Regions from separate parts of the Prochlorococcus sp. MIT 1201 genome, predicted to be linked through region 1. Evidence: predicted binding sites of a transcription regulator. Region 1 holds the regulator's gene; the other holds the start of a gene.
What was found. The regulator HrcA, encoded in region 1, represses chaperone genes, less so after heat shock. The targets are predictions, from matches to a motif close to TTAGCACTCNNNNNNNNNGAGTGCTAA.
Positions count from the first base shown of each region.

Region 1 (15,760 bases):
AGCAACTGATAGCGGAAAATCCCTACTAGTACGAAGGGTACGGTGAGTAGCATCCAACTGGTTGACGCTCCTTTCAGAGCTGGACCGGCGGCCCAGAGTGAATAAGACATAAAGGAACTGGTTGCCACCAAGCTTTCAAGCCGCAGCAGCAGAGGTAATGAGTAGCGCTTCAATACTGTGCGGGTCGTTACCCCAGCGTTCTTCGTTACGCGAAGTTCGGCCTTGCGCTTTTCAATAGCTAGAAAAAGCGCTAGCAGTCCCACAGTGAGAAGGAACCAGGGGGAAAGGGGTAGGCCAGCAGCAACAGCACCTGCGATGGCCCGCAATAAGAATCCCGATGCGATAGCGAAAAGATCAAGTAACGGCTGGTGCTTCAGCTTTAAGCAGTAGCCGACCTGAATGAGGCCGTATAGCAGCACCACGCCTGCCAACTTTGGAGTAATTACGGCTGCGAAACTGAGGCTGACTACTGTGAGCATCAAGGCTGTTGCTAGGGCTGCAGGCACCGTGACCAGCCCAGAGGCGATGGATCTATATCTTTTGCTGGGGTGAACTCGATCGACCTCGACATCAAGACAGTCATTCAGTAGATAGATTGCGCTAGAGATCAAGCAGAAAGCCACAAGTGCAGCAAGTGCTCGCTGCCAAATCTCAATCTCGAAGCGGAAGGCAAAAAGTGGAGCAGCGAAAACCAACAGATTCTTTGGCCATTGCCGGGGCCGACATGCAGCCAGCGTTGGGGAAAGAGCCAAATTCATTGACTAGACCTTTTAGGTGATTAGCGATGCCGGGATAGAACCAGCGAGATCGTGTTTATAAGGCAGGCTTTCTACCGCTGAGCCAAACGCCTCTAGAGACAATTCTGCCCTAATGCCTAAGGGTGGCCATGCTCTCCAGATTGCTTTGTCTTGATGATCTTTCCTTACGGCATGAGCCTTGCGCAATTAGCTCAAGCTGGCTGTTACTGCATCATTACAGCTTTCTTTCTGCGGACGCTTTTGCAAATGAGTCATCCAGGCTGATGGTGTGGCATTCCTGGCGGCGCCCTTGCTGTTGGGCCTCTCGGTGTTGAGTGATCGCTTCCAGGAGTCTTTACCCATTGGCTACGCCACAGTGCAGTTGTTTGAAGAGGGCTTTAAGTTTGTTGGGATTGCCTGCTGGCTTGCCTTTTGGTGGCAGGCTTCTTTGCGAGGAGCCAAGCTTCAGCCTATGACTGATCTGCTGAGGATCTCAATGAGAGTTCTCTGATGCTTGGGCCATTGGTATTCCCTATCTGGTTGCGGCTCAGTCTGGTTTTGCCTCTGTTCGCCCTCAATCTTTGGGTGCTGCGTCAGTTACTACTGCCTTTAGCTCCGTTCCCAGGGCTGTTTGTCACGGCAGCGCTGATTGCATTTTTGCTAGATATTCCCAGTCGCTGGATTAATCAGCGTCTGGGGTTGCCCCGTTGGCTGGCTATCGGTGTGGTGGCAGTTTTGACGGTGGGTTTGTTGGTGTTGGCGGGCGTTGCTTTGGTGCCCCGTCTGATTGATCAGCTTGGCCAGTTGATCAATGAATTACCCGGCTGGCTTGTGGCTGCAGAAGGTTGGGTTACACGGCTGCAGGGATGGGCTTCGGGTCGGGGATTGCCCAGTGAATTCGGAGACTTCAGCAGTGATCTACTGACCCGATTGAGCGGCGTAGCGACTCAGTTGAGTCAGCAATTACTCGGCATTCTTGGAGCCACTCTTGGCATCACCATCAACACGTTGTTGGTGCTTGTCTTGGCAGTGTTTCTTTTGCTGGGGGGCGATCCAATTACTGCTGGGCTGGCTCGTTGGCTGCCAGATCAATGGAGGAAGCTTGTGGTCGATACGATCACGGGCACATTCCGTGGTTATTTTGCCGGGCAAGTCTTGCTTGCACTGATTCTCAGCGGCGGCCAAATTGCTGTTTTTACGCTGCTAGATATTCCTTTTGGAGTGTTATTTGCGGTCTTAATTGGTTTTACGACTTTGATCCCCTACGCCAGTGCGCTCACAATTGTTGGTGTGAGTGCACTGCTCGCATTACAGGACCCCCGCATGGGTCTAGAGATTTTGGCCGCTGCGATCGCTGTTGGTCAGATTGTGGATCAAGTGATCCAACCGCGCCTGATGGGAAGCATCGTTGGCTTGCAGCCTGCTTGGTTGCTGATTGCTCTGCCGATTGGTGCCAGAACAGGAGCATTATTTGGTTTTGGGCAGCTCTTGGGGTTATTGCTGGCCGTTCCCGTGGCGAGTTGCATTAAGACACTGGTTGATGCGTGGCGGGAATTACCTTTCGATCCAGCAGAGTCTTGAGCACGATCTCAACGCAACTGTCCAGGCTTTGCTCACCGGTATTGATCTTTAGTTCGGGTGATGCAGGGTCTTCATAGGGGCTTGAAATACCAGTGAAATCTTTGATTTCGCCTGCCCTGGCTTTGGCATAGAGCCCTTTGGTGTCTCGCTCTTCGCAAATGCTTAGGTCCGCTGCACAGTGGATTTCGATGAAATCATCAACATCTACAAGCTTGCGTGCTTTGTCACGGTCAGCTCGAAAGGGGGAGACGAAAGCGGTGAGCACGATGACACCGGCATCGAGGAAGAGCTTGGCGACTTCGCCGATGCGGCGAATGTTCTCCTCTCGATCTGAGTCGGAGAATCCGAGGTCTTTGCAGAGGCTATGGCGAATGTTGTCGCCATCTAAGACATAGGTGGCAAGACCTTGCTCAAACAGTGCCGCATTCACTGCGTTAGCAAGGGTGCTCTTGCCAGAACCGGATAGGCCAGTGAACCAGAGGATTGCACTGCGGTGGCCGCGTTGTTGTGCTCGCGATTGACGGTCTACGGAGGCTTCATGCCAGACAATGTTGGTGCCCTTGGGGTTTGTCTCTCCTTGCGGGGCAGAGCTCATGGTCTTGATGTTGATTGGGCTGCCATTCTCCATTCCGCCTAGCTGATCTGTCAGCTCCTTTCAGCCACCAGCTTGTTTGGGACGGAAGCCCTCGCTTTGCAGGAAGTCCATCACCAGGGTCACCTGGTCGCCCTGTAGCTCGAGTAGATCGTCTTTGACTGTTCCGCCTGTGCCAGCACGGGCCTTAAGGCGCTTGAGCAAAGCCTTGGTTTCTGTAGCGGTGAGTGCCAGCCCAGTGATCTGGGTAACTGTTTTGCCACGCTTGCCTCCGCGTGTGCGTTGCACCCGCACAGCTTGTTGCTCCTTGGGATTGGCTTGGCTGACATCGGGGCGCGCCATCGCTCTGGATTGCCCTGAAAAACCACCTGGGCCTGTGAATTCTTGCCAGCCACCTCGGGGCATTGTCTGATCGCCAATGTTGTGAATGTACGGGGGTCGTTGTTTCTGCATGCCATCTTCGCGGTGATCAGATGCAACTCCGCGATCCGATGGCTGCTGGTGATGCTCTGCTGGATGGTTGCTGCGCCAACGATTGCAGCGCTAACGCGAAGGCGTTCAGCTTGAGTAGAGAGCTGATTCCAATTGCAGCGGCTGCCAGTCTTTTCGTTGTTGGTCTGGCTTGGGCAGGGCCCATGCGGCGGATGGTTGAGTTGGCTGGCAAAGACTCCCTCTAACTTTGCGGCTTCAAACGAAAGCACTCTTTGCTGCTTGGGGTGATTCTTTCGATTCCTAGGCTGGTGTTGTTCTTGCCTGGCGTACTGGTGACCAGCACTTTGCCCTCTCAGCCCAAAGATGCGGACCTCGCTGTGAGTGCGCGACCTTCTGCCCAGGGGCGTTTCGGCAGATATGGGGGCCAGTACGTGCCCGAAACCTTGATGCCTGCCTTGGCTGAACTGGAGCAAGCAGCTGCGCTGGCATGGAAAGATCCTGCCTTCACCGCTGAGTTGGATCGGCTGCTGCGTAGCTATGTGGGTCGGGCGACGCCGCTTTATGAGGCTGAGCGCCTCACAGCTCATTACTGCCGTTCAGACGGAGGCCCCAGGATCTGGCTCAAGCGTGAGGATCTCAATCACACAGGCGCCCACAAAATCAATAACGCTTTGGGTCAGGCTCTGTTGGCCTTACGCATGGGTAAAAAGCGGATCATTGCCGAAACAGGTGCGGGTCAACACGGTGTGGCAACTGCCACGGTGTGTGCCCGCTTTGGTCTTGAGTGTGTCGTCTACATGGGCGCTGAGGACATGCGCCGTCAGGCGTTGAATGTGTTCCGCATGCGTCTTCTTGGGGCCACAGTGCAGCCTGTCACTGCAGGCACGGCCACGTTGAAGGACGCGACGAGTGAGGCGATTCGTGATTGGGTCACCAATGTGGAAACCACCCATTACATCCTTGGTTCGGTGGCTGGTCCCCATCCCTATCCGATGCTTGTTCGCGACTTTCATGCCGTGATCGGTCAGGAGGCCAGGCAGCAGTGTGCTGAGGCTTTCGGTCGCTTGCCTGATGTTCTTTTGGCGTGCGTTGGTGGTGGGTCCAATGCCATGGGTTTGTTTCATCCCTTCGTGCAGGACCGCTCTGTGCGCATGATTGGAGTGGAAGCTGCTGGTGATGGTGTTGAAACTGGTCGTCATGCGGCAACAATCACCGAAGGTCGAGTAGGCGTCTTGCATGGAGCGATGAGTTTGTTGCTTCAGGATGATGAAGGTCAGGTGCAAGAGGCGCATTCGATTAGTGCCGGCCTCGACTACCCAGGAGTGGGTCCAGAACACAGCTACCTGTGTGAGATTGGTAGGGCGGAGTATGCCGCGGTTAGCGATCAGCAGGCTTTGGATGCCCTGCGCTTGGCGAGTGAACTAGAGGGAATTATTCCTGCTCTAGAGACGGCCCATGCCTTTGCTTGGTTAGAGATGCTTTGCCCCACTCTCGCCGCTGGAACAGAAGTGGTGATCAATTGCTCTGGCCGTGGCGATAAAGATGTCAACACCGTGGCAGAGAAACTGGGCAATCAGCTTTGAGTGATGGCTGCCGGCAGTAAGCGTTTTGCTCGAGCCATGAGCTGATGGCATCAGAGCTTGACCATCAGCAAGGGGTTAACGAGTAACTGATCACGAGAACCAATAACGCAAAGATTAATCAGTTCATGGGCTCCATTTCCAGTTTTTGTTGAACCGTTTATACCGCCGAAAACCTAGTCGTCGAAGCTTGGTAGTCGTAGCAAAAAAGTTTGCAACTCATGGCTAGCTGTCTCGCTTAGCAGAGCAACCTTTCAAGGTGATTCGCCACGCTGCTCACGGCTGCCTTGGCTGTGGCATAAGCCATGCGCATCGGGCCAACGAGAGCAACTTGTCCGATGCCTTCCCCGGAGCTGTGATAACTCGCTTGCACCACAGAACAGGCTTCCAGGGCGCTTTTGGGGTGCTCTGCGCCGATCCACACGCCTCCAAGCTGCTCACTGCCCACTGGCACCACTGCAGCTGGCTGCGTATCCATCAGTTCCAGTAAAGGTTGGAGGCTGGCGCTACTGCTGAATTCTGGCTGCGCAAGCAGCCTGGACATCCCGTGGAACACTGCATCTGATTCAGCCGGTGTTTGAGCTTGGCTGTGGCTGTGAATCGCCTCTCGCAGTAAAGATCCGCTCAGATTGAGCTGCGGTGGCAGGCTCGACCAGTCGAGGCTGCCGTTGCCCGTTGTGGCCAGTTGATCGCGGGTCCACTCCTCGATGGCTTCGAGTTCGTTGCTGGCTTCATGGGGCAGGCGCAGATTGAGATGACTGGCTTGGTTGGAGCTTTCAACCAGCATCACCAGCAGCCGGTCGCCACTGCGCACCAGGCGTACGGCTTGAAGCGTTGGCTTTGGCCGTGCGGGCCTGGTAATCAAGCTCATCAGGCCGGTGAAATCGGTGAGGCGACGGGCCAATTGCCACATCAAGTCATCGAGAGCTGCCCAGCGCAGACTGAGGTTTGTCAGTTCCCGTTCCAGGTGCTGCGCCGCCGATCCTGGAGGCGGCAGCAAGCAGTCCACATAGTGGCGATAGCCCTGCGGGCTCGGCACTCTTCCCGCCGAGGTGTGAGGTTGGGTGAGCAGGCCACGCTGTTCAAGGGCTCCCATTGCCGAACGAACCGTTGCGGCGCTCGCTTGGAGGCCAAAGCGTTGCACCAGGGTTTTGCTGCCGACGGGCTCAATCGTGTCCACGTAGTGGTGCACCGTTGCTTGAAGCACCTGCTGTTGTCGTGCCGGTAGCGACTCCAAAGCGGTGACGTCGGGATCTTGATGGTACGGGGGGGTTGCCCTTCTTTTGTGCTCTGTCACGAACTCACTAAGCCGGCCTCAGTGTTGGCGCAGTTTGCTTGCAACCCAGCATCACCAAGTCTCGATGCTTCTTTCCAGATTGCAGCTGTTGTGTTTCTCGTCATGTAGCTCGACAAGATTTTGTGGCGGAAATTTTGCTGCTGTTCGCGATTCAGTTGGCTTGCACAAACAGGGCTGTCAATCGACTCATTGTTGTTGACTTTGTGAGCGCTTCATACTGGGCGCAAGACGATCAGATGATTAATGGATAAAGATGATCTAAAGAGTCCCATTGCCGGCCCATGAAGGCCCGCCCGTTTTTGATTGCCGTGGTAGCCACGGTGTTTGTCCTGTTCTCATTGGTGGCGGGGCTTGGATGGGCTATGGCCCGCCAAAACCCTCTGCGTTTGGTTGATCAGCCACTGGAGTTGCCACGTGCGGCAAGGTTTGTGCCTCGAGATGCTGCTCTTGCCGTTCATTGGTTGATGGATCCAGTGCGTGTGCCGGCCTATGCCCAGGCTGTAGCACCGGCACGCAACCGTCGCAAGGCTCGCGATGGTGCTCAGCAGATTCGTGATGGTGCTTTCGCACTCGCTGGTTTGGATTTTGAGTCGGAGTTGGTCGACTGGCTTGGTCCGCAAGTGAGCATGGCTCTGTTGGAACCCAACGGGCCAGAGGCATCCATGGGTTGGCTTTTGGTTCTAGAGAGTCGAGATCAGGATGGTGCGAGGCGGTTTTTACAGCGCTTTTGGCAAGCCCGCAGCTTGGCTGGCACAGATCTGCAGATCAGCCGCTATCGGGGGATGGGAGTGATTAGTGGCAAAGGGGCTTTGAGGGGGCGTAATCCACAGCCTTTGGCAACAGCATTGATCGACGATGACCTGTTGTTGCTTGCCTCCGGCCGGGGGGTATTGGAACAGGCTCTTGATGTTTCCCAGTTGTCTGATCAGCATCAACTTGGCGATCAGGAGCTTGTCGAGATCGTGCGCCAGCTTGGTGATGGTGTGGCGCTGATGGTTGCCTCGCCGCCCGCTCTTCACTCTTGGTTAGGCCTGCCTAAGCAGCTCAGCCAGCGGGAGGATCTGTTGAGCTTGGTGGCTGCCTTGAAGCCTGAAGGGTCCGATTTGGCCCTGGAAGGGCTGTTGCGTTTCCAGCAACCCCTGGAAGCCGTTGCGAGTGAGGTTGGAGCAGCTGATGGACTTGCTCAGCTCACTGCCTCGGCTGGTGGTCAGGCGGAGGCACTCGCTTTGCTGAGTTCACCTTCTCGATTACTTGATCCCTCAGATCAGGATCCTCTGGTGCAGTGGTTAGGTCCCTTACTGCGTCAGCAGTTGAAGGCAAATGAACTGTCTTCGGCTGCCACGATTGCTGGTTTGGACGATGGACCGTTGTTGTGGCTTCAGCAGCCCGAAGGCTGGCTGGTTGCGACCAAGCAGGACCATCCAGCTGTCTCGGTGGTGGATGATGCGCTGACTGAGCAGGGTTTTATTCGTTCGGATTTGCCGTCTGATGACGAATCTCTGCAGGTGTGGACGCGCTTGGCACGTCAACAAAGCTCCACTAAGAACTTGCTTGAGGCTCAGTTGGGCGTTGCTTTGGCCGAGGAGCCAGACCAGGCCTGGTGGGGGCAGACCCTTGCGGCTCTACAGCAGCGCAAGCAGGGCAAGGCGTTACAGCCTCGTCTTCGTCAGCTGAACAATCTCAATCGAGATGATCGTCCGCTTACTCAACAGCTGGTTCTTGGTGCAAGTCCTGGTCGCGTGCAGCTTCAGCATTGGCGTCCCTGGACGTTGATGCAAACGCTTGCTGATGGTTCATTGCAGCCCAGTGTGCAGGGGTTGGCCATGGCTGTGGGGCCTGATCAAGATGAGCAAAGCTCTTCTCTTCGCATGCGTGCCCGCCTCAACCTCGGTTGATCTTTTCTTATTGCGCCATGGCATCGCTGAGCAGCGTTGCTATGGCGTTGATGATTCGCGACGCCCACTTACAGAGCAAGGAATTCTGCGCACGATGGAGGTCGCTCGTCGCTTGCGAAGCCTTGGCTTTGCTGCTGATCGTCTGCTGAGTAGTCCTTATCTGCGTGCGGCTCAGACGGCCGAACTTGCGCAGCAGGCAGGTCTGGCGGGGCGTGTGGAATTCGAGAGTGGCTTGCTGCCTGGCAGGGATCCTTGGCCTTTGCTTGAAGGATTAGTTGGGCGCTGCCTTTTGGTGGGTCATGAACCTGATTTGAACCATCTAGCAGCAAGGTTGCTTGGCATGCCTACGGGCTGCCTGGTGTTGAAGAAGGCTGGTTTTGCACATCTCAGATGGTCGCAGCAAAAACGAAGCCCTGCTGGCAGGGCAACGCTGCAGGTGTTGTTGAGGCCGTCGGTGTTGTTGCCCTGTTCCGCTTAGGTTGCCAAGCAGTTGTTGAGATGCGGTGGGGCAGGAGCAGGTTGGGGAGATTCGCCACGATCGCAGTGGTATCAGCTTTCGTCCGGGGCTGGAGGGAGTGCCAGTAACCCAATCCGCCATCTGTGATATCGATGGAATGCAGGGGCGGCTTGCTTATCGGGGTTATCCAATTGCGGAGCTCTCAGCGCATAGCAGCTTTTTGGAAACCACTTATCTGTTGATCTGGGGCGATCTGCCCAGCCCACAGCAACTTCGTGATTTTGAAGCTGAGGTGCAGATGCACCGTCGCGTGAGTTTCCGGGTACGCGACATGATGAAGTGCTTCCCAGCTTCGGGGCACCCGATGGATGCACTTCAGTCGAGTGCGGCATCCCTGGGGCTGTTCTATTCCCGTCGAGCCATCGATGACCCGAAGTACGTCTATAACGCCGTGGTGAGGCTGATCGCCAAGATTCCCACGATGGTGGCGGCCTTCAAGTTGATTCGCAAAGGGCAAGATCCCATTCAGCCTCGTGACAACCTGGCCTACTCAGCCAATTTCCTCTACATGCTCACCGAGCGTGAACCGGACCCTTTGGCGGCCAGGGTTCTTGATCGCTGCTTGATCCTGCATGCGGAACACAGTCTTAATGCCAGTACTTTTAGTGCTCGCGTGACCGCCAGTACGCTCACTGATCCTTATGCAGTGGTGGCCTCCGCAGTGGGCACCCTTGCAGGACCTCTACATGGTGGTGCCAATGAGGATGTTTTGGCGATGCTCGAAGAGATCGGCAGCCCAGAGCACGCTGGTGATTACTTGGATGAAGCGATTGCTTCTAAGCGCAAGGTGATGGGCTTTGGTCATCGGGAATATCGGGTCAAGGATCCTCGCGCTGTGATCCTTCAGGGTCTTGCAGAGGAGTTGTTTGCCCGATTCGGTACCGATGAGATGTACGACGTGGCCAAGGCGTTGGAGCAGGCGGCTGCCACCCGTTTAGGGCCTAAAGGGATCTATCCGAATGTGGACTTCTATTCCGGTCTTGTGTATCGCAAGCTTGGAATTCCACGTGATCTTTTTACTCCTGTTTTTGCTATCTCAAGGGTGGCTGGTTGGCTAGCTCATTGGCGAGAGCAACTTGGCGCGAATCGGATTTTCAGGCCTTCGCAGATTTACACCGGTGCCCAGAACAGAACTTGGATCCCTAGTGATGAGCGTGTCTCTTCTACGGGCGCCTAAGTTGCAGCCAGCTCAGCCATCACCATGGTGACCACCTTTGCCACTGCAACCTCAGGCTTGGTGAGTTCTGGCCTTGATCTGGAGTTGAGTTTTAGTCAGTCATTACAAGGGCTGGGGCTTTCCCCTCAGATGGCCCATCTCATTTGGCTGCCGCTGCCGATGCTGTTGGTGTTGACCGCGGCGATGGTGGGCGTTTTGGTCACCGTGTGGCTGGAGCGGAAGATTTCGGCGGCTGTTCAGCAGCGGATCGGACCGGAATATGCAGGAGCTCTCGGCGTGTTGCAGCCGATGGCCGATGGCTTGAAGTTGCTTGTGAAGGAAGACGTGATCCCTGTCAGGGCGGATGGCCTGCTGTTCACTCTTGGTCCGGTCCTGGTGCTTGTGCCTGTGATCCTCTCCTGGTTGATCGTGCCCTTTGGTCAAAACCTGCTGATCAGCAATGTGGGGATAGGGATTTTCCTCTGGATCTCCCTCAGCAGCATTCAGCCCATTGGCCTATTGATGAGTGGCTATGCCTCCAATAACAAGTACTCACTCTTGGGTGGGCTGAGGGCTGCAGCTCAATCGATCAGTTACGAAATCCCTCTTGCCTTGGCTGTTCTGGCAGTGGTGATGATGAGTAATTCGCTCAGCACGGTCGACATTGTTGCCCAACAAAATGGTGCTGGCTTGCTGAGCTGGAATGTGTGGCGGCAGCCTGTGGGCTTTTTGATCTTTTGGATCTGTGCGCTTGCCGAGTGCGAACGACTTCCTTTCGATCTCCCTGAAGCTGAGGAAGAGCTGGTGGCGGGTTATCAGACCGAGTACGCAGGGATGAAGTTTGCCCTGTTTTATCTCGGTAGTTACATCAACCTTGTGCTTTCGTCCTTGTTGGTCGCAGTGCTCTATCTAGGGGGATGGGGCTTCCCCATCCCGGTGGAATGGCTAGCTGGTTGGCTTGGTCAGTCGGTTGATGCTCCCTTGGTGCAGGTGATCACTGGCTCCGTTGGCATTGTGATGACAGTGCTGAAGGCTTATCTACTGGTGTTCTTAGCCATCTTGTTGCGCTGGACTACTCCACGAGTACGTATTGATCAATTGCTTGATTTGGGCTGGAAGTTTCTTTTGCCGATCGCGCTTGGAAATCTGCTGATTACCGCTGCTCTTAAGTTGGCTTTCCCTGTTGCCTTTGGTGGTTGATGCAGCCAAAGCGCTTGAAGGCGCTGGATCTCGTTCCGGGAGGGCTAAGCACTTTTACCTATCCTGGTTAAAAAGCTTGTAGGATTTCTGGAATGCTCCTAGTGGGCCTCTTAGAGGTTCCTTTCGCATGTTCGGGTTCCTCAAAAAAGTTGCTGACTACACCCGCGACGCTGCGGATGCAGCGAACTATCTGATCCAGGGCCTTGCGGTCACATTCGATCACCTGCGCCGGCGTCCGATCACGGTGCAGTATCCATACGAGAAGCTCATCCCCTCAGAGCGTTATCGCGGTCGTATCCACTACGAGTTTGATAAATGCATTGCTTGTGAGGTTTGCGTCAGGGTTTGTCCCATCAACCTGCCTGTTGTGGACTGGGTGATGAATAAGGAGACGAAGAAAAAGGAGCTGCGCAATTATTCCATTGATTTCGGTGTCTGCATCTTTTGTGGCAACTGTGTGGAGTACTGCCCTACCAATTGCTTATCGATGACAGAGGAATATGAGCTGGCTGCGTACGATCGACATAGCCTCAACTACGACAATGTTGCATTGGGTCGTTTGCCAACCAGTGTGACGACAGACCCATCTGTGCAGCCTTTAAGAGAGCTGGCCTATCTGCCTAGAGGGGTGATGGATCCCCATGATGTCCCTGCCAATCAACCTCGAGCCGGACAGCTCCCTGCAGAGGCGCTCAAGAGTCTGAGCTTGCAACAAGAGTCTGTTCAAGGGGATGAGGGAGAATCGTTGCAGGATGCTTCTGATCAAGACCAGCCCAGCGGATGACGATTGCTACTTCCACAGAATTAATCTGTTTCCTGGTTCTAGGCGCCGTGGTGGTTCTCGGCAGTCTTGGTGTCGTCTTGCTGGGCAATATCGTCTACTCCGCCTTTTTGCTTGGTGGCGTATTTATGGCTGTGGCTGGTCTCTATCTGCTCCTCAATGCCAGTTTTGTTGCAGCAGCACAGGTGCTGGTTTATGTGGGTGCAGTCAACGTGCTGATTCTCTTCGCGATCATGCTGGTCAACAAGCGCGAAGATTTGAAGCCGATCGAGGGATTGCCTATTCGAAGGCTGCTCTCTGGTGGAGTTTGTGCAGGGTTGTTTGTTCTTTTCTTTCGTGTGGTGATCACCACACCTTGGGCAGTGCCAGGCCCCGCAGCGATTGGAGTAGGGGCTACTGAGCGAATTGGTGAACACCTATTTACTGACTACCTTTTGCCTTTTGAGCTGGCGTCTGTGCTTCTACTGATGGCCATGATCGGTGCAATTGTGTTGGCCCGCAGAGATGTCCTGGAGACTGATGTTGGTACAGGTGATGCTGTCAATCAGGGTCTGATCGAGAAGGCTCAAACCCCGTTGCTTGTCGATAAGTCCACGCCCTGATCAGTTCAGGACACTTTGCTTTTTCCCCTGATTGATCCCATGCTCGAGTCCTCGTCCGGTCTTGTTCCTCTTCAGGCCTATCTCTTGCTTGCTGCGATGCTTTTCTGTATCGGCGTGTGGGGGCTGATCAATAGCCGTAATGCTGTTCGGGTTTTGATGAGCATTGAGCTGATGCTCAATGCTGTGAATATCAATCTGATGGCATTCTCTTCATATATTGATGGTGGTCTGATCCGCGGTCAGGTCTTTGCTGTGTTTGTGATTACTGTTGCTGCTGCAGAGGCAGCTGTGGGTCTTGCGATCCTCCTTTCCCTCTATCGCAATCGCGTCACTGTGGATATGGAGCGCTTCAATCTGCTGCGCTGGTAAGGAGACCCAGGCATGCGTCTCGATTTGGTCTGGGTGATCTATCGGGCGGGAAGTCATTCTGCGCATCGTGAAGCCTGTTGTTGTGTTGACGAGCTCCAAGCGCTTGGAGTGAAAGTGGTGATGGCCATGAGTGGAGTGACGGCCAACCCTTTCCCCGATTTATTGGCCTCAGAAGCCGGCCTGCCTGATTTGGCTGTTGTGCTTGGGGGCGATGGCACGGTGCTCGGTGCGGCCCGTCATCTTGCCGTTCATGATGTACCAATCCTTAGTTTCAACGTCGGCGGGCATCTAGGTTTTCTGACGCATGAACGCTGCTTACTTGATGGCGGTCAGCTATGGCAGAGATTGTTGCAGGACAACTTTGCTTTGGAGCGCAGGATGATGTTGCAGGCTGCAGTGGACAGCCGCTCCCCTGCTGAACGAACTGCTCGACCTACTGCTTCGCTCCAGGATTTGAATGGGACTAAGGCACCGCACTGGGCCCTGAATGATTTTTATATGCGTCCTTATCGCGATGATGTGTCGCCTACCTGCACCCTTGAACTTGAGATCGATGGTGAGGTGGTGGATCATTACCGTGGCGATGGTTTGATCTTGGCGACACCCACAGGGTCTACCGGCTACTCGATGGCGTCTGGAGGGCCGATTCTTCACCCTGGCATTGATGCCATCATCGTGAGTCCAATTTGTCCGATGAGTCTCTCTAGTCGTCCGGTCATCGTGCCTCCAGCTTCACGGCTCGTGATTGGTCTTCTGGGAGAAAACACTCGCCGCGTGAAGCTCTGGAAAGATGGGGCGAGTGGTGCCCTGCTTGAACCAGGCCAGTGTTGTGTTGTTCAGAGGGCTCGGCACCATGCATTGATGGTGGTTCTTGAACAGAGTCCTTCTTATTACAGAACTCTCACGCACAAGCTGCATTGGGCGGGAAGTCTGCTCAACAATCAACCATCTCCCAGCTGAAGCTCATGGGCCTCGAGATCGAACGGAGGTTTTTGGTGGTGGGAGAAGAGTGGCGAGCTTTGGCAGGACCGGCCTTGCCTTTGCGTCAGGGTTACCTGGCCGGGTCTCCTCAAGGGTTCACTGTCAGGATGAGAATCATGGCGATGGAGCAGGCTTGGCTCACCCTCAAAGCTCCTGCTGAGGGTATTGCTCGCCATGAGTTCGAATATCGGATCCCTCTAGTCGATGCAGAGGCTCTCTGGGGTTTGGCGCCTGATCGTCTGATCAAGACACGTTATGAACTAAGCCTTAAAGGTGGTGATTGGGTGGTCGATTGCTTCGAAGGAGCGAATGCTCCTCTTGTGCTAGCGGAGGTGGAACTTGTCTCTGCGGAGGATCGGCTAGAGATTCCCGCGTGGTGTTGGCAGGAGGTGACGGGTGCATCTGAGTGGAGCAATGCCGCTTTGGCATGCACCCCGATTCAGCAATGGTCAGATCAGAGGCGCAGAGATAACGGCCTGGCTTGACCAAAGCGCCCCAAGGGCCTTTATAATCTCTTAACAGTTCCGATCGAGTGAACTGGTTGTTCGGGCAGCAGAGGCTGCGGGAAGGCAACTTGTGTTTGGTTTGTACGATACCGATGGCATCCTCCGCTTTACATGCCGGGATCGTGAGGCTTGTATGGCCTATGTCGAGTTGTTTGATCTCGAGTCCGAAGGATGTTCTTTGATGTCCATCCCAGAGCCCGCTGTGCTTGGGTTTAGGAGTCAGAGTCGGAGTCGTCTGGCAAGGAGCAGCAATTGAAACCATCGCGGCAGATCTTGCCGTGATCCATGGCCCAGTTCAGAAGGGCCACACGATTTTTTGAGCCTGTTTTGGTGAACATGTTGCTGACATGATTATCGACAGTTCGCTTGCTGATGGTTAGCTTTTCAGCGATTTCTTGGTTGGTTAGACCGTCGGCGACAAGGTCAATGATTTCCATTTCCCTTGAAGAGAGTGAGATATGAACGGAACTGGGGATTTTGCCTGTGGCCATTTCCTCCCCATTGATTATCTCCGTTCATCTTACGCAGACTTTGGGCAAGCGATCCCTCATAGTTGGTGAGTAAGTGAAGGACATCGTGATTTGAGTTCAGCCTTGCAGCGCTCCATCGAGGCCGGAGCGGTGACGATCACTGCTGAGGTCATGCCTCCTCGTGGTGCAGATCCTGTTCATTCCTTGACGATGGCTCAAGGTTTGAAAGGTTTTGTTCATGCCATCAATGTGACTGATGGCAGCCGTGCAGTGATGCGGATGAGCAGCCTTGCTCTCTGCCGGTTGCTGTTAGATGAGGGGCTTGAACCAATTTTGCAGCTCGCTTGCCGTGATCGCAATCGGATCGCCCTTCAATCAGATTTACTTGGAGCTCATGCTCTGGGTATTCGCAACGTGCTCTGCCTTACAGGTGATCCGGTTCGGGTTGGTGATCAACCTGAGGCGAGACCTGTTCATGACTACGAGTCGGTGAAATTGCTGCATCAGGTCTCTGCCTTCAACCGTGCTGAGGACCCTGTTTCGGGATTACTCCCTGATGGAGCGACTGCTTTGTTTGCTGGGGCCGCTGCCGATCCCAATTGCCAGAGCTTGAGTGGTCTGCGGCGGCGCCTTGAACGAAAGAAAGAGGCCGGCGCTCGCTTTCTTCAGACTCAGATGGTGATGAAACCCGCTGTGCTTGAACACTTTTGCAATGAGGTGGCCAATCCCCTTGGGTTGCCTGTGCTTGCTGGGGTGTTTTTGCTGAAATCAGCTCGTAATGCAAGCTTCATTAATAGGGTTGTGCCTGGAGCATGCATCCCTGAATCACTTGTTGCTCGGCTGGAGCAAGCATCTGATCCAATGGCTGAGGGGATCGCTATTGCTGCTGAGCAGGTCAGGAGTTACTTGTCTCTTGCCCAGGGCGTCCATCTGATGGCCGTGAAAGCAGAAGAGCGCATCCCCGAGATTCTTGATCAGGCTGGAATCAGCTTGGTGCCGGTGTGAGGTCTGTGCCAAGGAGTTCGGCCATGGCCTTCTGCTGAGGAGATGGTTCCACAAGGTCT
Region 1 is NZ_CP138947.1:2,066,756-2,082,515, reverse strand. It holds gene SIB41_RS10085 (decaprenyl-phosphate phosphoribosyltransferase) at 1-758, opposite strand, end outside; gene SIB41_RS10080 (hypothetical protein) at 1,027-1,248, shown strand; gene SIB41_RS10075 (AI-2E family transporter) at 1,248-2,318, shown strand; gene cysC (adenylyl-sulfate kinase) at 2,263-2,946, opposite strand; gene SIB41_RS10065 (translation initiation factor) at 2,974-3,315, opposite strand; gene SIB41_RS10060 (hypothetical protein) at 3,384-3,587, shown strand; gene trpB (tryptophan synthase subunit beta) at 3,675-4,925, shown strand; gene hrcA (heat-inducible transcriptional repressor HrcA) at 5,161-6,219, opposite strand; gene SIB41_RS10045 (DUF3352 domain-containing protein) at 6,501-8,114, shown strand; gene sixA (phosphohistidine phosphatase SixA) at 8,092-8,592, shown strand; gene SIB41_RS10035 (citrate synthase) at 8,618-9,808, shown strand; gene nuoH (NADH-quinone oxidoreductase subunit NuoH) at 9,869-10,987, shown strand; gene ndhI (NAD(P)H-quinone oxidoreductase subunit I) at 11,115-11,771, shown strand; gene SIB41_RS10020 (NADH-quinone oxidoreductase subunit J) at 11,768-12,370, shown strand; gene nuoK (NADH-quinone oxidoreductase subunit NuoK) at 12,410-12,739, shown strand; gene SIB41_RS10010 (NAD(+) kinase) at 12,752-13,699, shown strand; gene SIB41_RS10005 (CYTH domain-containing protein) at 13,705-14,205, shown strand; gene SIB41_RS10000 (helix-turn-helix domain-containing protein) at 14,439-14,717, opposite strand; gene SIB41_RS09995 (methylenetetrahydrofolate reductase) at 14,808-15,701, shown strand; gene SIB41_RS09990 (sugar phosphate nucleotidyltransferase) at 15,682-15,760, opposite strand, start outside.

Region 2 (15,760 bases), 790 kb from region 1:
ACAGCCTGGCCAGCCTGCTCAATGAAACCCTGGCAAGGGGGCGTGGCAATGGTTGCGAACTCAAAGATCTTCAGGGGGTCGTAGCCGTCGGCGGCGGCGCACAAATCCCCCTCGTTCGCAGTTGGTTGCAGCAGCAAACGCAACCAGTCCCACTCCTCACGCCTCCCCCCATAGAGGCCGTTGCTGTTGGAGCCCTGCAACTCACACCGGGGGTCAAAGTTCAGGATGTACTGCACCGCGGAGTCTCTCTGCGCTGCTGGGATCAGCGAGGTGGACAACATCATTGGCATCCGCTGTTCCTCGCTGGTCAGCCCTGGCCAACAACCGCCCCCCTTGAGCTTGTGCTGGCCGCCAGCCGGATCGATCAACTGGAGCTAGAGGTGGTGCTTGCTGAGCCAGACATCAACGAGAGCCATGAGGTCATCTACATCGATGGAATGCCAACCCTGCAATCAAAGCCAGCAGAGCGCAAACTGCATCCCTGGCCAGGAACCTGCCCTACAGCTTCGCTTGCACTACAACCACCCGGTCAGCCGGGGCAAGACTGCCTGAGGTTGCAATTCTCCATCGATGACGATGCCCAGCTGCAGATGGAGGGGCTAGATCTACGCAGTGGTGAGCGGCTAGGCAAGCAAAAGCTTGGCACCGTGCAGTAACTGATTCATCCACACCAACCTCAACGCAATCCAAAGGCAAGACGACCATGGGCTGAACTGACCTCTGTCATCAAGACGAACAACGCCGATGCATGAACACAAAGTTCACCAGCTCAGCGTGTTGTCCTCATCAAGGCAACTGGCGCAAGTAAACCCCCTCTTCTCCATCCACATCAGAGAGGCGCAATTCGATGCTTTCCGTGCGACGAGTCGGAACTTTGCGACCACAGAAATCTGGTTGAATCGGCACTTCCCGATGCCCGCGATCCACCATCACCAACAACATCACCCGCTGAGGCCGGCCCCAGGCCTGAAGAGCTTCAAGAGCAGCGCGCACTGTGCGTCCGGTAAAAATCACATCATCCACCAACACAACCTCTCGCCCCTCAACGCTGTTGGGGAGATCGGTGGGTTGCACCATCCGAGTACCGACTCGACCCAGATCATCACGATGAAAGGTGGGGTCCAAACTTCCCTGATCAATACTATGGCCAGCAATGGGTTCCAACTCTTTGGCCAAGACACGAGACAGATGCACGCCTCGCGTAGGAATTCCCAGAAACAAAAGCTCCCGGCTATCAGCAACAGACTCGAGTACTTGAGAAGCAAGGCGCGAAAGGGTGCGACCGAGCTCCTGGTCAGAGAGGATCTCAACCCGTTCATCACTACCTTTGTCGATCATGGTCGTGACGATTAAGACGTGAGTTTATGCCGATCTTCTCTTGCCTCCAACAACAATCAATGCGTAAAAGCTGACGGAAGTCAGCACAAATGCAGACCAAGACCAAAGGAGGAAGTAACTTCAATCTGGAGAAGTCCTTAATAAGCAATAGCCGCGTGTGAACATGCCCAGCAGCAGTTCCGGAAAATCAAGGCATTTCAACCGAGTTGCACCTGTAGTGCTGGCGATCCTTGATGGCTGGGGACATCGTGAGGAAGTTGAGCACAACTCCATCCGTAGTGCTGAGACTCCAATCATGGATGCCCTATGGCATTCCTACCCCCACACCCTGATCGAAGCCAGTGGTGCCGCTGTCGGGCTGCCAGACAACCAGATGGGCAACTCTGAGGTCGGTCATCTCACCATCGGTGCTGGCCGGGTGATCCGTCAGGAACTCGTTCGCATCAGTGAAACCGTACAAGCCGGAAGGCTGGGGCAAACTCCTGCCCTGATTGCCCTAGCCGAACGGTTGCGCAAGTCTGACAGCACGCTTCACCTGTTGGGACTCTGCTCCGATGGTGGTGTTCATAGCCATATCAACCATCTCTGCGGTCTTTTGCACTGGGCTGCCGCCGCTGGCCTCAACAAAGTGGCAGTGCATCTCATCACCGATGGACGAGACACCCCGATTCAAAGTGCAAGCAAATACCTACACCAAATCGAAGACACCATCAACGCCAGTGGAGTAGGTGAGTTAGCCAGCCTCTGCGGCCGCTATTGGGCCATGGACCGTGACCACCGCTGGGAGCGCACGATCAGGGCCTATGAGGTACTCACCGACCCAAATCAATCGATCAGCAGAGTCACTGCCGAAGACGTTCTTAGCGCAAGTTATGCCAACGGAACCACCGACGAATTCCTAGAACCCACACGTCTTAGCAATAACTACTTCAAAGACGGGGATGGCCTCGTGATGTTCAACTTCCGTCCTGACCGCGCCAGGCAATTGGTGCAAGCCCTCACTCTTCCAGACTTCGATGGTTTCCCTCGAGCCAATCAGCCCAGCCTCGATGTCGTTACCTTCACCCAGTACGAACACGATCTCCCTGTAGGAGTAGCGTTCCCCGCCGAATCACTCGATGATCTGCTCGGTCAGGTGGTCTCTGAACACGGCCTACGCCAATACCGCACCGCAGAAACAGAGAAGTATCCCCACGTCACATATTTCATGAATGGTGGCATCGAACAGCCACTAGCAGGCGAGGAGCGTCATCTTGTGCCATCCCCCCGCGTGGCTACCTACGACCTGGCTCCAGCGATGGCTGCTGACACACTGACCGAGAGTTGTGTGAACGCGATTGAGAGTGGTGTGTATTCACTGGTCGTCATCAACTACGCCAATCCAGATATGGTTGGGCACACCGGTGTGATGGGAGCCGCTCAGGAAGCCATCAGCACCGTGGACCGCTGCATCGGCCGATTGCTGGATTCGACCGGACGAATGGGCGGCACTCTGTTGATCACGGCAGACCATGGCAATGCCGAACTGATGCAAGGTTCAGATGGTCAGGCTTGGACGGCTCACACCACGAATCCCGTACCTGTGATCTTGGTAGAAGGAGAGAAACGCAAGCTGGCTGGCTACGGCAATGACATCCAGCTGCGTGAAGGTGGTGGCCTGGCTGACATCGCACCTACGCTGCTGCAACTGCTGGATTTACCTAAGCCCGATGCCATGTCAGGCTTATCGTTGATTCAAGCCATTGATTCACCAACGCCCTCTGCACGACTCCCTCAACCCGTTTGAGGCGAACGATCGCGAGCCGAAGTCAGAGCATGATCAACACATCCCTAGACTGAGGCCATGATTACCTCTTTTCTCTCCTGGGTCTGGGTCGCTTCTGGCGTTCTCTTGATGTTGTTGGTCCTGTTGCATAGCCCCAAGGGTGGTGGCATGGGAGGGATATCCGCTAGCGGCAGCTCCAGTTTCACAAGCACCAGCAGCGCCGAGGCAACCTTGGACAGGATCACCTGGACATGCCTAGCCATCTTCCTCACTCTTGCAGTGATCCTTAGCGCTGGCTGGCTCACTTGAGCTGAGCTTTGATTCCTCCGTAGGCAAGCAAGATCATTGCCAAAAGGGTTGAACAAACATGTGATTAACCTCGCCAATCGAGATCGAACTCATCACCATGTTTTTGCATGCCAAACTACAACTTAACCCCTCCTGCATAACTCAGAAGTAAGGCAGCTAGTGGAATACACCTCAAAGCAAAAAAGAAAGTTGAGGATGGCAACAGGAAGGGAAGCAGGCCTATCCAAACTCACCGCGATTTAGCATAGACATAGCTTATTCAAAAGATTGCCTGCCTTAAGTTATTATTTAAAATAGGCAATTGTCATCGATCAACAACATGCTCTGGCCTAAAGCAGCAGTAGCAATGCAAAGGTGATCTTGAGCACAACAAGAATCTCATCACTGAGCCAACAAAGCAATTTTAGTGATGATCAAGCAAGCACAGATGGCTGAAATAAAACATCAAGCTATGTTGTATACGATAAGCGGCAAAAACAATAAAGAGAGGATCTCTGATGCATAGACGAAGAATTACAATACGCTTCTGCGGCTTACAATGAATACAACAACAAAGCGAAGGGATGAAAAATCAAGCATCAAAGCTTCTGGCACCCAAAAGCAAGTCAAAGCTCCTTTGCTAAAATCAAGAGGCTAAAGACTATGCCACAAATGGGATTCAAGCTATAATCAAAGCGTTGGCAATGGCGACTTGCTCTCCTGATTTCTTATCGACAAGACATTTATCGGAAACCCAAAATGGCAAAGGCACCAGAGGAGAAAACATCAAAGGCGCCAGAAGAAAAGATCACAACCGATACAATCATCTTACTTCTTATCAGGATTACTTTTATTATTTTTGACTCATTGAAAAGGCTTGTCTCTCTGCTTAATGCTGGGGTAACGAAAGACACACAAACGGATGAAAAGCAAATAGTTCCCGCCAAGGAGTCAAATGATAAGCTAAAAGGATTACTCAAGAAAGAATTGGTCGACCTAGTCATTGCCTATGAGAAAGAAACAGGTATTGACCATCAAAGCGTCAAATAATTAGCCAGTCTGCAGCTCAGCGAGAGGCTGCCAACCCATTCAGTGGCATTCTTGCCAAAAATCAGTGCTCCATAAAAAATCATTTACCCTGAAAACCAAATGCCTCCCAAAGGAAAAGAACTTGCAACAATCATAGAGAAGGCTTCTCCTTTATATGATTACTGGAAATCACAACAAAATGAAGAAGATGAAAAGGCGAGATTGTCAAAGGCAAGCTCAAGCAATCGGGCTGCATATCTATTTAAAGAAGAGCCATACAAATGGGAGAATCTCTATCAAAGTATTACCAGGGAGATTACAAGAGGTGACCGAGACTCAATCAGAGGCCTAAGGATCATCCTCGATACGATCAACAGTTCAGAGAAAGAAAAGATGCTGAAAGCATTTGGCGACCACAAAATTATTACCGAAGAGATACTGTTACTGGTCAAACAGGAAGACGCAAGCAAAACGTCAACAAAGAAGAATTTATTTAGATTTGCACGCATACTATTTGCGATCTTCACTAATCCATATGGCATCGAAATGAAGCGCCCAAAAGCGCACATTTACGAACGCACTGGTGCCGCTGTCTATGCATTAAGGAAAGCGATATCATGAACATTTCTAGAGTAAATTTAGCTTCAAATTGATCTTGCAATGCAAGCATTAAGGCTGCAATGATCATGCCTATTGATCAGCACAACTCGCTCATCGCTGCTACCAGTGATCGTCCTTCATATCGAAAAAAAAGCACCCAGAAGGGTGCTTTTGATCTGTTCTTGATGACATGTGACTTGTGGGACTCCGAAGAGTCCCGGCTTTGATCAGTAGTCGAAGTCACCACCCATGCCGCCACCGCCTGCAGGAGCTGCCTCCTTCTTCTCGGGCAAATCAGCAACGATGCACTCAGTGGTCAGCACCATGCCAGCAATCGAGGCCGCATTCTGCAAACCAGAACGGGTGACTTTGGCAGGGTCAACAATGCCTGCAGCAAGCATGTCGATGTAATCCCCAGTAGCAGCGTTATAGCCGTCACTGATAGGCCTGCTCTTGACGTTCTCGGCCACGACAGCACCATTGGCGCCTGCATTCTCAGCAATGCGCATCAAGGGAGCAGCCAGGGAAGCCTCCACAATGTTGGAACCGATCAGCTCCTCACCGCTGAGGTTGCTATTAGCCCACTTCTGCAGATCAGAAGCGAGGTGAGTCAGTGTGGTGCCGCCACCTGGGACGATGCCTTCCTCAACTGCTGCCTTGGTGGCGTTGATGGCATCTTCAAGACGGAGCTTCTTGTCCTTCATCTCGGTTTCGGTGGCAGCACCAACCTTCACAACAGCAACGCCACCGGCCAGCTTGGCAAGTCGTTCCTGCAGCTTCTCCTTGTCGTAGGTCGAGTCAGTCTCGTCCATCTGCTTTTTGATCTGCTCGCAACGCCCTTTCACCGCCGTCTCATTGCCTTCGGCAACGATCGTTGTGGTGTCCTTATTGATGGTCACACGGCGAGCTGTACCAAGCATTTCCAGCTTGGCATTGTCCAATTTAAGACCGGCGTCTTCGGTGATCAACTGACCATTGGTCAGCACTGCCATGTCTTCGAGCATGGCCTTACGGCGATCACCAAACCCAGGCGCCTTCACGGCAGCCACATTCAGCACACCACGAAGACGATTGACCACCAAGGTTGCGAGAGCTTCCTTCTCAATGTCCTCAGCAATGATCAGCAGGGGCTTGCCAGTGCGGGCAATCTGTTCGAGCACAGGCACCAGATCCTGTACCAAGCCAATCTTCTTGTCAGTGAGGAGAATGTAGGGCTCATCCAGCACAGCCTCCATCCGCTCAGTGTCAGTGGCGAAGTAAGGGGAGATGTAGCCCTTATCGAAACGCATCCCCTCGGTGACCTCCAGTTCAGTGGTCATCGACTTGCCCTCTTCAAGAGAGATCACACCTTCCTTGCCGACTTTGTCCATGGCGTCAGCAATCATCTGACCCACTTCCTCGTCGTTGCCGGCAGCAATGGTTCCACACTGAGCGATGGCGTTGCTGTCACTGATCGGCTTGGCGAGCTCCTCAATCTTGCTCACGAGGAAGTCGGAAGCCTTGTCGATCCCCTTTTTCAAGGAGATTGCATTGGCACCAGCCGCCACATTGCGCAAGCCGGCCTTCACCATGGCATGGGCCAAAACAGTGGCTGTGGTCGTGCCATCACCTGCAGCGTCATTGGTCTTCGAAGCTGCCTGACGGATCAGAGCAACACCAGTGTTCTCAATGTGATCTTCAAGCTCAATCTCTTTAGCGATGGTGACGCCATCGTTGATGATTTGGGGTGCACCAAACTTTTTCTCAAGCACCACATTGCGGCCTTTGGGGCCCAATGTGACGGCCACGGATTCGGCCAGGATGTCAATGCCGCGCTCAAGGGCACGTCGAGCTTGCTCGTTGTAAATAATGCGCTTAGCCATGGGAGGCGTTGTCCTTTAAAAATGATGGATTTGGTCAGTTGAAAGCCGATGTCTGCTGAAAGTCAGAGTCAGCCGCAAAGCTCAGTTGACGACAGCAAGGATGTCCTTCTCGGACAACAGCACGTACTCATCTGTGCTGAGCTTGATGTCTGTACCTGCGTACTTGCTGTAAAGAACCTTGTCACCAACTCCCACTTCGGGAGCCTGGCGGGAACCATCGTCATTGCGCTTTCCAGGGCCAACTTGAACCACCTCGCCCACCTGGGGCTTTTCCTTGGCGGTATCAGGCAAAAGGATGCCGCCCGCAGTTTTCTCCTCTGATTCAGAGACTTTCACAAAAACGCGATCTCCGAGAGGCTTAACGGTGGAGACGCTGAGAGAAACAGCTGCCATGGGTGTATTGAAAGAGCAAGAACAGGGCGCCGAAGCACCACATAACGACCTGGAGTAGCACTCGTGGCCATTGAGTGCCAACCCTATGTGTGTTGATGCTGTGCCGACTAGTCGATACCTGTGCGGGTCACCGAACCCTGAGAAGATCTCGCCATGCAGTGGTAATGTTGCGCCGCTCTGAAAGGGAATGCGTTAGACACGCAACCCCTTGCAAAACTCTATTTTCTTATGGCCGCTGCAGCTACCGCCACCGCCGGCACCAAGGGCGTCATTCGTCAGGTGATTGGCCCGGTTCTGGATGTGGAATTCCCTGCCGGCAAGCTGCCCAAGATCCTCAATGCCCTTCGCATTGAGGGCAAGAACCCATCCGGTCAGGATGTTGCCATCACTGCCGAAGTGCAGCAACTCCTCGGCGACCATCGAGTGCGTGCGGTCTCCATGAGCAGCACGGATGGTCTGGTTCGTGGCATGGAAGCCCTCGACACCGGCGCTGCAATTTCCGTGCCCGTTGGTGAAGCCACTCTGGGCAGGATCTTCAACGTGCTCGGCGAACCAGTTGATGAGCAGGGTCCTGTTACAACCGATGCAACTGCCCCGATTCACAGACCATCACCAAAACTCACTGAGCTAGAGACCAAACCAACAGTTTTTGAAACTGGCATCAAGGTGATTGATCTCCTGGCTCCTTACCGTCAAGGCGGCAAGGTTGGCCTCTTCGGTGGTGCCGGTGTGGGCAAGACCGTGCTGATTCAGGAGCTGATCAATAACATCGCCAAAGAACACGGTGGTGTGTCTGTCTTTGGTGGTGTGGGCGAGCGCACTCGTGAAGGCAACGACCTCTACGAGGAATTCAAAGAATCCGGAGTGATCAACTCCGACGACCTATCGAAGTCGAAGGTCGCTCTTTGCTTCGGGCAGATGAATGAGCCCCCTGGCGCCCGGATGCGCGTTGGTCTTTCAGCTCTCACCATGGCTGAGCACTTCCGCGACGTGAACAAGCAAGACGTGCTGCTGTTCATCGACAACATCTTCCGTTTTGTGCAGGCCGGATCAGAAGTCTCTGCTTTATTGGGTCGCATGCCTTCCGCCGTGGGCTACCAGCCCACCCTTGGCACCGACGTTGGTGCACTTCAAGAGCGCATCACCTCAACCCTAGAGGGATCGATTACCTCGATTCAGGCCGTCTACGTTCCCGCAGATGACCTCACCGACCCCGCACCAGCCACAACATTTGCCCACTTAGACGCCACAACTGTGCTGGCTCGTGCATTGGCCGCCAAGGGCATTTACCCAGCTGTGGATCCTTTGGATTCCACCAGCACCATGCTTCAGCCATCAGTTGTTGGCGATGAGCATTACCGCACAGCACGAAGCGTGCAAGCCACACTGCAGCGCTACAAGGAACTGCAAGACATCATTGCCATCCTTGGTCTCGACGAACTCTCAGAAGATGATCGCCGCACAGTAGATCGTGCCCGCAAGATTGAGAAGTTCCTCTCCCAGCCCTTCTTTGTCGCCGAGATTTTCACCGGCATGTCCGGCAAGTACGTCAAGCTGGAAGAAACCATCGCCGGCTTCAATATGATCATGTCCGGTGAACTAGACCATCTACCTGAGCAAGCCTTTTACCTTGTTGGCAACATCGACGAGGTCAAAGCTAAGGCCGAGAAGATGGCTTCAGAAGCAAAGGGTTAAAGCCCAACGGGGAGTGAGACATCTCCCCGCTAATCACTTTCATCCCCATTCAATTTCTCCACTTCAAACCCAAGCCTCCGAACCATGTCTCTCACCCTCCGCGTTCTGGCACCTGACCAGAGTGTGTTCGACGGCACTGCTGAAGAGGTGATTCTTCCTAGTACCACAGGCCTGATTGGCATCCTGCCAGGCCACATATCGCTTGTCACGGCCCTGGATATCGGTGTGATGAGGGTTCGAACCAATGGGGCCTGGAACTCCATTGCCCTGATGGGTGGATTCGCCGAAGTTGAAGCAGACGATGTCACCGTGTTGGTGAATGGTGCCGAACTCGGCAAGAGCATTGATACAACAACGGCTGAAGCAGAGCTAGAGCAGGCCAAGGCCAAAGTGAGCCAAATGGAAGGCCAGGAAGCCTCAACCGAAAAAATAAAGGCACAACAGAACTTCAATCGCGCCCGAGCACGAGTTCAAGCCACTAAATAAGCCAATCAATAGGCAGCTGCTGAGGGCATTGAGTTGACGCTACAGCTCTTACTCGACAGCGCAGACCCAAGCAAATGGGAAGCATGGCTTCCTACAGGTCTTTTTGGTGGCATCACAACCAACCCAACACTGCTGAGACGAGCCCAACAACCCTGCCAACTTGATCATCTCAAGAGCTTGGCTGCTGCTGCCGAACGACTGGGTTGTTTAGAGCTACATCTTCAAGCATGGGGAAAGCATGCCATCGAGCTAGCAGAATGCGGCGCTGCCTTGGCCCAATTGACGACTCCAGCTCTCACTGTTCACGTCAAACTGCCGATTACCCAAGCAGGAAGCCAAGCAGCAAGCACCCTGATCGCCGCAGAAATCCCCATCACATTCACGGCCTGTTTTGAAGCCTCCCAGGTCTTGATCGCTGCGGCCTTGGGCGCTCAACATATCGCCCCCTACCTCGGACGGATTAACGATCAAGGCCTTGATGGCTACACCGAATTGATAGCGATGCAACGAGCCCTAGAAGGAGTTGGCAGCAGCTGCAAACTTCTGGTGGCTAGTTTGCGCAGTCGTCGTGATCTCAGCCATTTGGCGGCAGCAGGAATCGACACCTTCACGATCAGTGCTGAGCTGGCTGAGGAGCTGTTTGAGGTCAAGGCCACCTTGGATTCTGCTGCTGCGTTTGAGCAAGACGCATGCTCTGGAGCCTGAACTGCACGCTAGCCCATGCAACCTCCGCTTCAGTCTTGCCATTAAAAAACTCCGCCTTAGAGGCGGAGCGGGTCTGCAGAATTCATTCGTTCGGCTGGCTTGATTAAGCCGTACCGCAAAAGGTGACGTCTGGAAACTTGAGCTTGGCTTCTTCGAGATTCTTACCCTTGCCCTCTTCCTGCCAGTAGTTGATCACTTCCGTGGCCTTATTGAGCACCTCAACGCGCTCGTTATCGGTGATCCAGCTCTTGCCTTCTAGCTCACCTTTAAGTGTTTCCCATGCATCTTCGCGAGGCCAGAAAAAGTAAGCCGTAAGAGGGCTGGGACCACCGCCAACGATTTGATCAACAGCCAGAGCCACGTTGTCTGGCAGCCACAGAATCTTCAGCAAGAAGCGACCTTCATCGGCCTTTGGGGTATATCCAGAAGGCACACCATCAGCATCGATCGTTGCAGTCGCTAGAGCAGCACTGCCACCACGCATCATAGGACGGCCTTCCTGAGGCTCCTCCTTGGGTTGCGCCTGATCCTCAACGACGTCCGTCGTGGCCTGTGGATGTGCCTCAGCCACTGCAGCGGCCGTGCTCGCGACCTCTTGATCAGCGGCAGCGCCTTCGGAAACCGTCATGCTCTCTGCGCTCAAGGAATCTGAACAAACAACTAACCTAACAGTCGCTCAACACTCTCTATCCACTGAACCTGCAAGGCCTGCTGCTGTTTGACATCGACGGCGTGATCCGCGATGTAGCAGCCAGCTACCGCCGCGCCATCCAGGAAACAGTGCACCATTACAGCGGCTGGCGTCCCAGCGTCGCCGTGATCGACGCACTCAAAACAGAAGGCATCTGGAATAACGACTGGGACGCCAGCCTGGAGCTCCTCAGACGTGATCAGAAAAGCCGTAACCAAGCCCTAGACCTACCGAGCCGCGAGCAGCTCATAGACGTGTTTAGTCGTTTTTATTTTGGCGGTGATCCCAATGGCGACCCCAGCAATTGGCAGGGCTTTATCCGCAATGAGCCACTGCTAGTTAATCAAAGATTCTTTGAGGAGCTGAGTTCGCTCGGCTTCGCCTGGGGGTTTGTTAGCGGTGCTGAGCCTCCTTCTGCCCGATTTGTATTGGAACAACGCTTGGGGCTCAAGCATCCAGCCTTGATCGCCATGGGCGAAGCACCTGACAAACCAGATCCCACTGGCCTGCTTCAACTAGCCAGCCAACTTGCTGGTAGGAGATTGGGTCAAGGCGTTCCAACAGTCGCCTACCTAGGCGACACGGTGGCCGATGTGCGCACAGTGATCAATGCCCGCCAGCAACAACCCGAGCAGCAATGGATGAGCCTGGCAGTCGCGCCACCCCATTTGCATGGGATCGAGCAACAAGAAGCACGCAACGCCTATGAAGATCGACTGAAGCAGGCCGGCGCCGATCACATTCTGAGCTGCACAACCGATGCGATCGAGACCCTCAAAAACTGGTGAAGATGTCGTCTGGCCAGGTTCGGCCATCTGCTTGATCTCGCGTAGTGCTGCTAAGGAATTTGGGTGAAAGCATGGCTAATGCTTGCGCGCTGATGCCGCCAGCCCATGGCTCGCGCAAAACGCTTACTGCCATCTGGCTGCAGTTTCCATATCACGCTGCGTTGCAATAGCCGGCAGTTCTTGATTGCTACAGGGTTAAGGCGTGATGTGTTGTTGGCGGTACTTAACAACGCCCAGCAGAAATTTGCCGTGAGGGTCTATGGGCTATGCCTGATGGCTAACCACCTTCACTTGCTGCTTAAGCCAACCAATGCCAAGGATTTGCCGAGGTTGATGCATTGGTTCGCTTGGTACTCCGCCATGGCACTCAACCGCTTGAGCGGACGTTGCGGGCACTTCTGGGAGGCCAGGTATTTCTCAACGCCGATCCACCCCAAAGATCACCGGCGAATGCTGAATACCTTGAGGTATATCCATGCCAATCCCAAAGCAGCAGGTGTAAGGAAAGGATTCTTTGATCCCTATAGCAACTATGGCCACTACAGCAGGTTGCAATCAGATGGCATCAGCGAATGGAGTCCTGCCTTTTTAAAGCTATCGGCAACGCTTGATGGCTGCGCCAAGCGCTATGAGCGTTTCTGCCAGCGCTATCGCCATAAGAGTAAAGGCGCTCCTAAGTGCCATTGGGGCAGCCGCATGCTTAAACGACTGGTGAGCAGTGCAAGAACTAGAAGTAAGAAGAAGAGGGTTTCTCCAGGCCAACAACAGCTACCGTTTGCGTTCGATATTCGTCTCAATCAAATCCCAGAGGATTGGCATCAAGTAGCGGTGAGATTTAGAAAAGCCAATGGCATCAGAGATGGAGATCAGACTCTCAAGCTGTGGTGATTAGTTGGGCAATATAAGTAGTTTTCTGGCAGATAAAGTTGACGATAGATTTGTCATGAATGCAAAAAACTATTGCTGATTTTTACCTGCTAAAGAAGACATCAAGGCAACTTTTTGCAAGTCAACGCGCCAGGTATCGATGGTTGTTTCAAGCCAATAGCGAGGTGGTTGAAGAGTCAGCAAGCCCCGGCTAATGCAGGGGCTTTTAGAGGGTATCATCACTCACACAATGGTCATCGGATTCATTTTTTCACAAGCGTGTACATATAATCGGATTTCTCTGTAGGTATTGTCGGTTCCAGTTTATTTATCAATCTACCTCCTAGCACACATAGCATACACAATTCCAGGTTCCGTCATGACACTCACAGGTTTCCACACCGCAGTCGTGCACCCTTACATCCCGATTGGCTGGTGTTGTAGATAACGTTTGAATTGCGGGCATCACTGCTGGTTGTTTCTTGCTTGGTGATCCATAGCCATTAGAGCCAAAGCGATATTTAATGTCTGCTGTAAAGCGTGTATCAAAAGCCTCGTCGTAAGAAAGATTGGCTCCAAGAGTTAAACCATTGCTGATGTTGTAGGCGAGTCTTCCTTTAACACCAGAACCATCAGCATCATCGAGATCACCTTGCTGATAGTAATAACCAACAGAAGCATTGAAATCTGGTGTGATGCTGTAGCCAACATCTAAGCCGTAGGTATCAAGAGCACCACCGTCGTAATGGCTGTTCAGTTTGTGTTCGACATCACCGATTGGAACCAATGCATAGGCATTGAAGTTCCAGATATCAGAGACTGCTTCTAAACCTGCAGCAACTTGAGAGAAGAAGACATCACGCTTATCAAAGACATTGACGCTGGTATCAGCATCACCTGTATTCATTGGCCGGCTGTCATAGCCAGCATTCACTCCATACATCCAGCTGCGATCACCATTGAGCCAGCGGTAACCCAAACGGGTTGAGGTGGAGATGGTTGTACCAGCGACATCGGTATTAACGATGCTGCTTTCACTATCTCGATCAGAGAAGTTGGCATTGGCTAAAGCATCAATAAACCAAACGCTGTTCTCACCAACGGCAATCGGAAGAAACGCTCCAATACCGGCTTGATTGGGTGTTCCGGCTCCTTGCAGTGCTCCTTGAAAACCCCAGTTGAACTGCACAGCATCTTTGAGGTTGATCTCCATCACCCCGAGATCTGCTGCATTGCCATCCTCTTGAGCAGCGACTGGCTGGATGGGAGTGCTAGCCAGTGCAAGAGCAGCAACACCAGCAAGCGACAGAGGAAGATGAAGGGAACGCTGCACTGGGATTAGACGCTTAAAAGATCATTGATTATCTCGAATATTTTTGCTTGCAGCTGTCAGGCCTCTTCAACTGCAGTAATGGATCTCGCCAGAGCAACAGTGATTCGCTTATCGCTGCATGGCTTCAACACTTTTCTCCGCTAACGATGTGAGCACCTCATTCCCCTGCTCACTCACCAGCACATCATCTTCAATACGAATGCCGATCCCCTTCCAACGATCAGCAATCGCAGGTTGCCCCTCTGGCACTGGCAAACGGTCACTGACATACAAACCCGGTTCCACTGTTAACACCATGCCGGGCTCAAGATCCACCGGATGCTCACCAAGGCGATAGGCGCCTACATCATGAACATCAAGACCAAGCCAATGGCCAGTGCGATGCATATAAAGGTGTCGGTAGCCCCCTTGCTCAATCAGTCCATCAACACTGCCAAGCAATAAACCCAACTCCACAAGCCCTTCAACGAGCACCCGCACCGCAAGATCATGCACGCGATCAGCAGTGCCACCCGGTCTTACCTCAGCGATCGCTGCCTGCTGCGCTGCTAAAACCAGCTCGTAGAGAGCGCTTTGCTCAGCGCTAAAGCGTCCGTTAACAGGGAATGTACGAGTGATATCTCCGTTGTAGTAATCAACGAGCGAACAGCCTGCATCGATCAACACCAGCTCGCCATCAACAAGCGGAGCATTGTTAGCGGTGTAATGCAACACGCAGGCGTTATCGCCACCGGCCACGATCGATCCATAGGCAGGGCCGCGCGCGCCTTGCTCAAGAAAATGCTGCTCGATTACAGCCTGCAGCTGTCGCTCATTCATGCCCGGACGCGCCGTATTCCTAGCCAGCTGATGAGCTTGCGCAGAAATCCGAGCCGTCTCACGCATGCGCTCGATTTCCTCTGCTCCCTTGCGCAACCTCAACTGATGGATGAAAGGGCAAGGGGCCACAAGACCAAGCGCTGATACGCCGCTGCGTGGGGCCTGATCGAGTTGCTTGGCCCAAGCCTCAAGAACCAGCGGCTCCACCTTTGGGTGCTTTCCCACCCTGAAGCCAATCGCTTCAGCGCCTTTGAGGTAATCGCCCAACAGCTGAGATAATTCAGCTATTGGATGAGCTCGATCAGCGCCAAACTGCGCCACTGCTCCCTCGACACCCCAACGGAAGCCATTCCATACCTCGGTCGTTGGCTCTTTGGGTTGCACAAACAGCACAAAACGCTCACCTTCAGGCCGATAGGGCAAAAGCAAAGCCACCGCATCAGGCTCATCCAGACCCGTGAGATACCAGAAGTCACTGTTTTGACGAAACGGATACTCGCAATCGGCGTGATGCGTCACGAACGAAGCCGCTGGAATTACCGCTGCCACACCCCCCAATTGCGCCATCAAGCAAGCGCGACGCTGATGGAAGATACACAGATCGGTCACGGCAAGAGACACAACAGCATTTGGACGTCAGGATGGCAGCAGAACACCATGCAGGGGGAACCCTCCATGCCATCGTCCGCCATTAGCGGATCACCACTAATCCTGATGCCTAAGACGGTGACACTGCGTGGCCATGATCAGGAGTGGCCAAAGCATTTACGACTTGTCGTGATCAACCACGACATCCTTACTCCCCCCCGCCAGGCATGAGCAACGACCTGCTGGTCTTAACGCTATTGGTCGTTGTCGTTATCACCGGTTCTGCCTTGTGCTCAGGTGTGGAGGCAGCACTGCTCACAGTGAATCCTGTGCAAGTGCATGAGCTGGCCGCACGGCCCCAACCAATCGCTGGCTCCAGACGCTTAGCCCAACTCCGTCAAAGGCTGGGACGCACTCTCTCTGTACTGGTGATCGCCAACAACGGCTTCAACATTTTCGGCAGCCTGATGCTTGGAGCCTTTGCGGCTTATGTCTTTGAGAAGCACAACATCA
Region 2 is NZ_CP138947.1:260,765-276,524, reverse strand. It holds gene SIB41_RS01165 (Hsp70 family protein) at 1-656, shown strand, start outside; gene pyrR (bifunctional pyr operon transcriptional regulator/uracil phosphoribosyltransferase PyrR) at 787-1,338, opposite strand; gene gpmI (2,3-bisphosphoglycerate-independent phosphoglycerate mutase) at 1,502-3,124, shown strand; gene secG (preprotein translocase subunit SecG) at 3,182-3,412, shown strand; gene SIB41_RS01145 (hypothetical protein) at 4,151-4,441, shown strand; gene SIB41_RS01140 (hypothetical protein) at 4,541-5,041, shown strand; gene groL (chaperonin GroEL) at 5,248-6,882, opposite strand; gene groES (co-chaperone GroES) at 6,964-7,275, opposite strand; gene atpD (F0F1 ATP synthase subunit beta) at 7,504-8,970, shown strand; gene atpC (ATP synthase F1 subunit epsilon) at 9,055-9,456, shown strand; gene SIB41_RS01115 (transaldolase family protein) at 9,490-10,161, shown strand; gene SIB41_RS01110 (30S ribosomal protein PSRP-3) at 10,265-10,789, opposite strand; gene SIB41_RS01105 (TIGR01548 family HAD-type hydrolase) at 10,855-11,640, shown strand; gene SIB41_RS01100 (transposase) at 11,746-12,528, shown strand; gene SIB41_RS01095 (carbamoyl-phosphate synthase) at 12,851-13,840, opposite strand; gene SIB41_RS01090 (aminopeptidase P N-terminal domain-containing protein) at 13,949-15,226, opposite strand; gene SIB41_RS01085 (hypothetical protein) at 15,245-15,478, shown strand; gene SIB41_RS01080 (CNNM domain-containing protein) at 15,475-15,760, shown strand, end outside.
Region 2: the regulator HrcA is predicted to act here: its motif matches at 7,330-7,356, upstream of groES (co-chaperone GroES).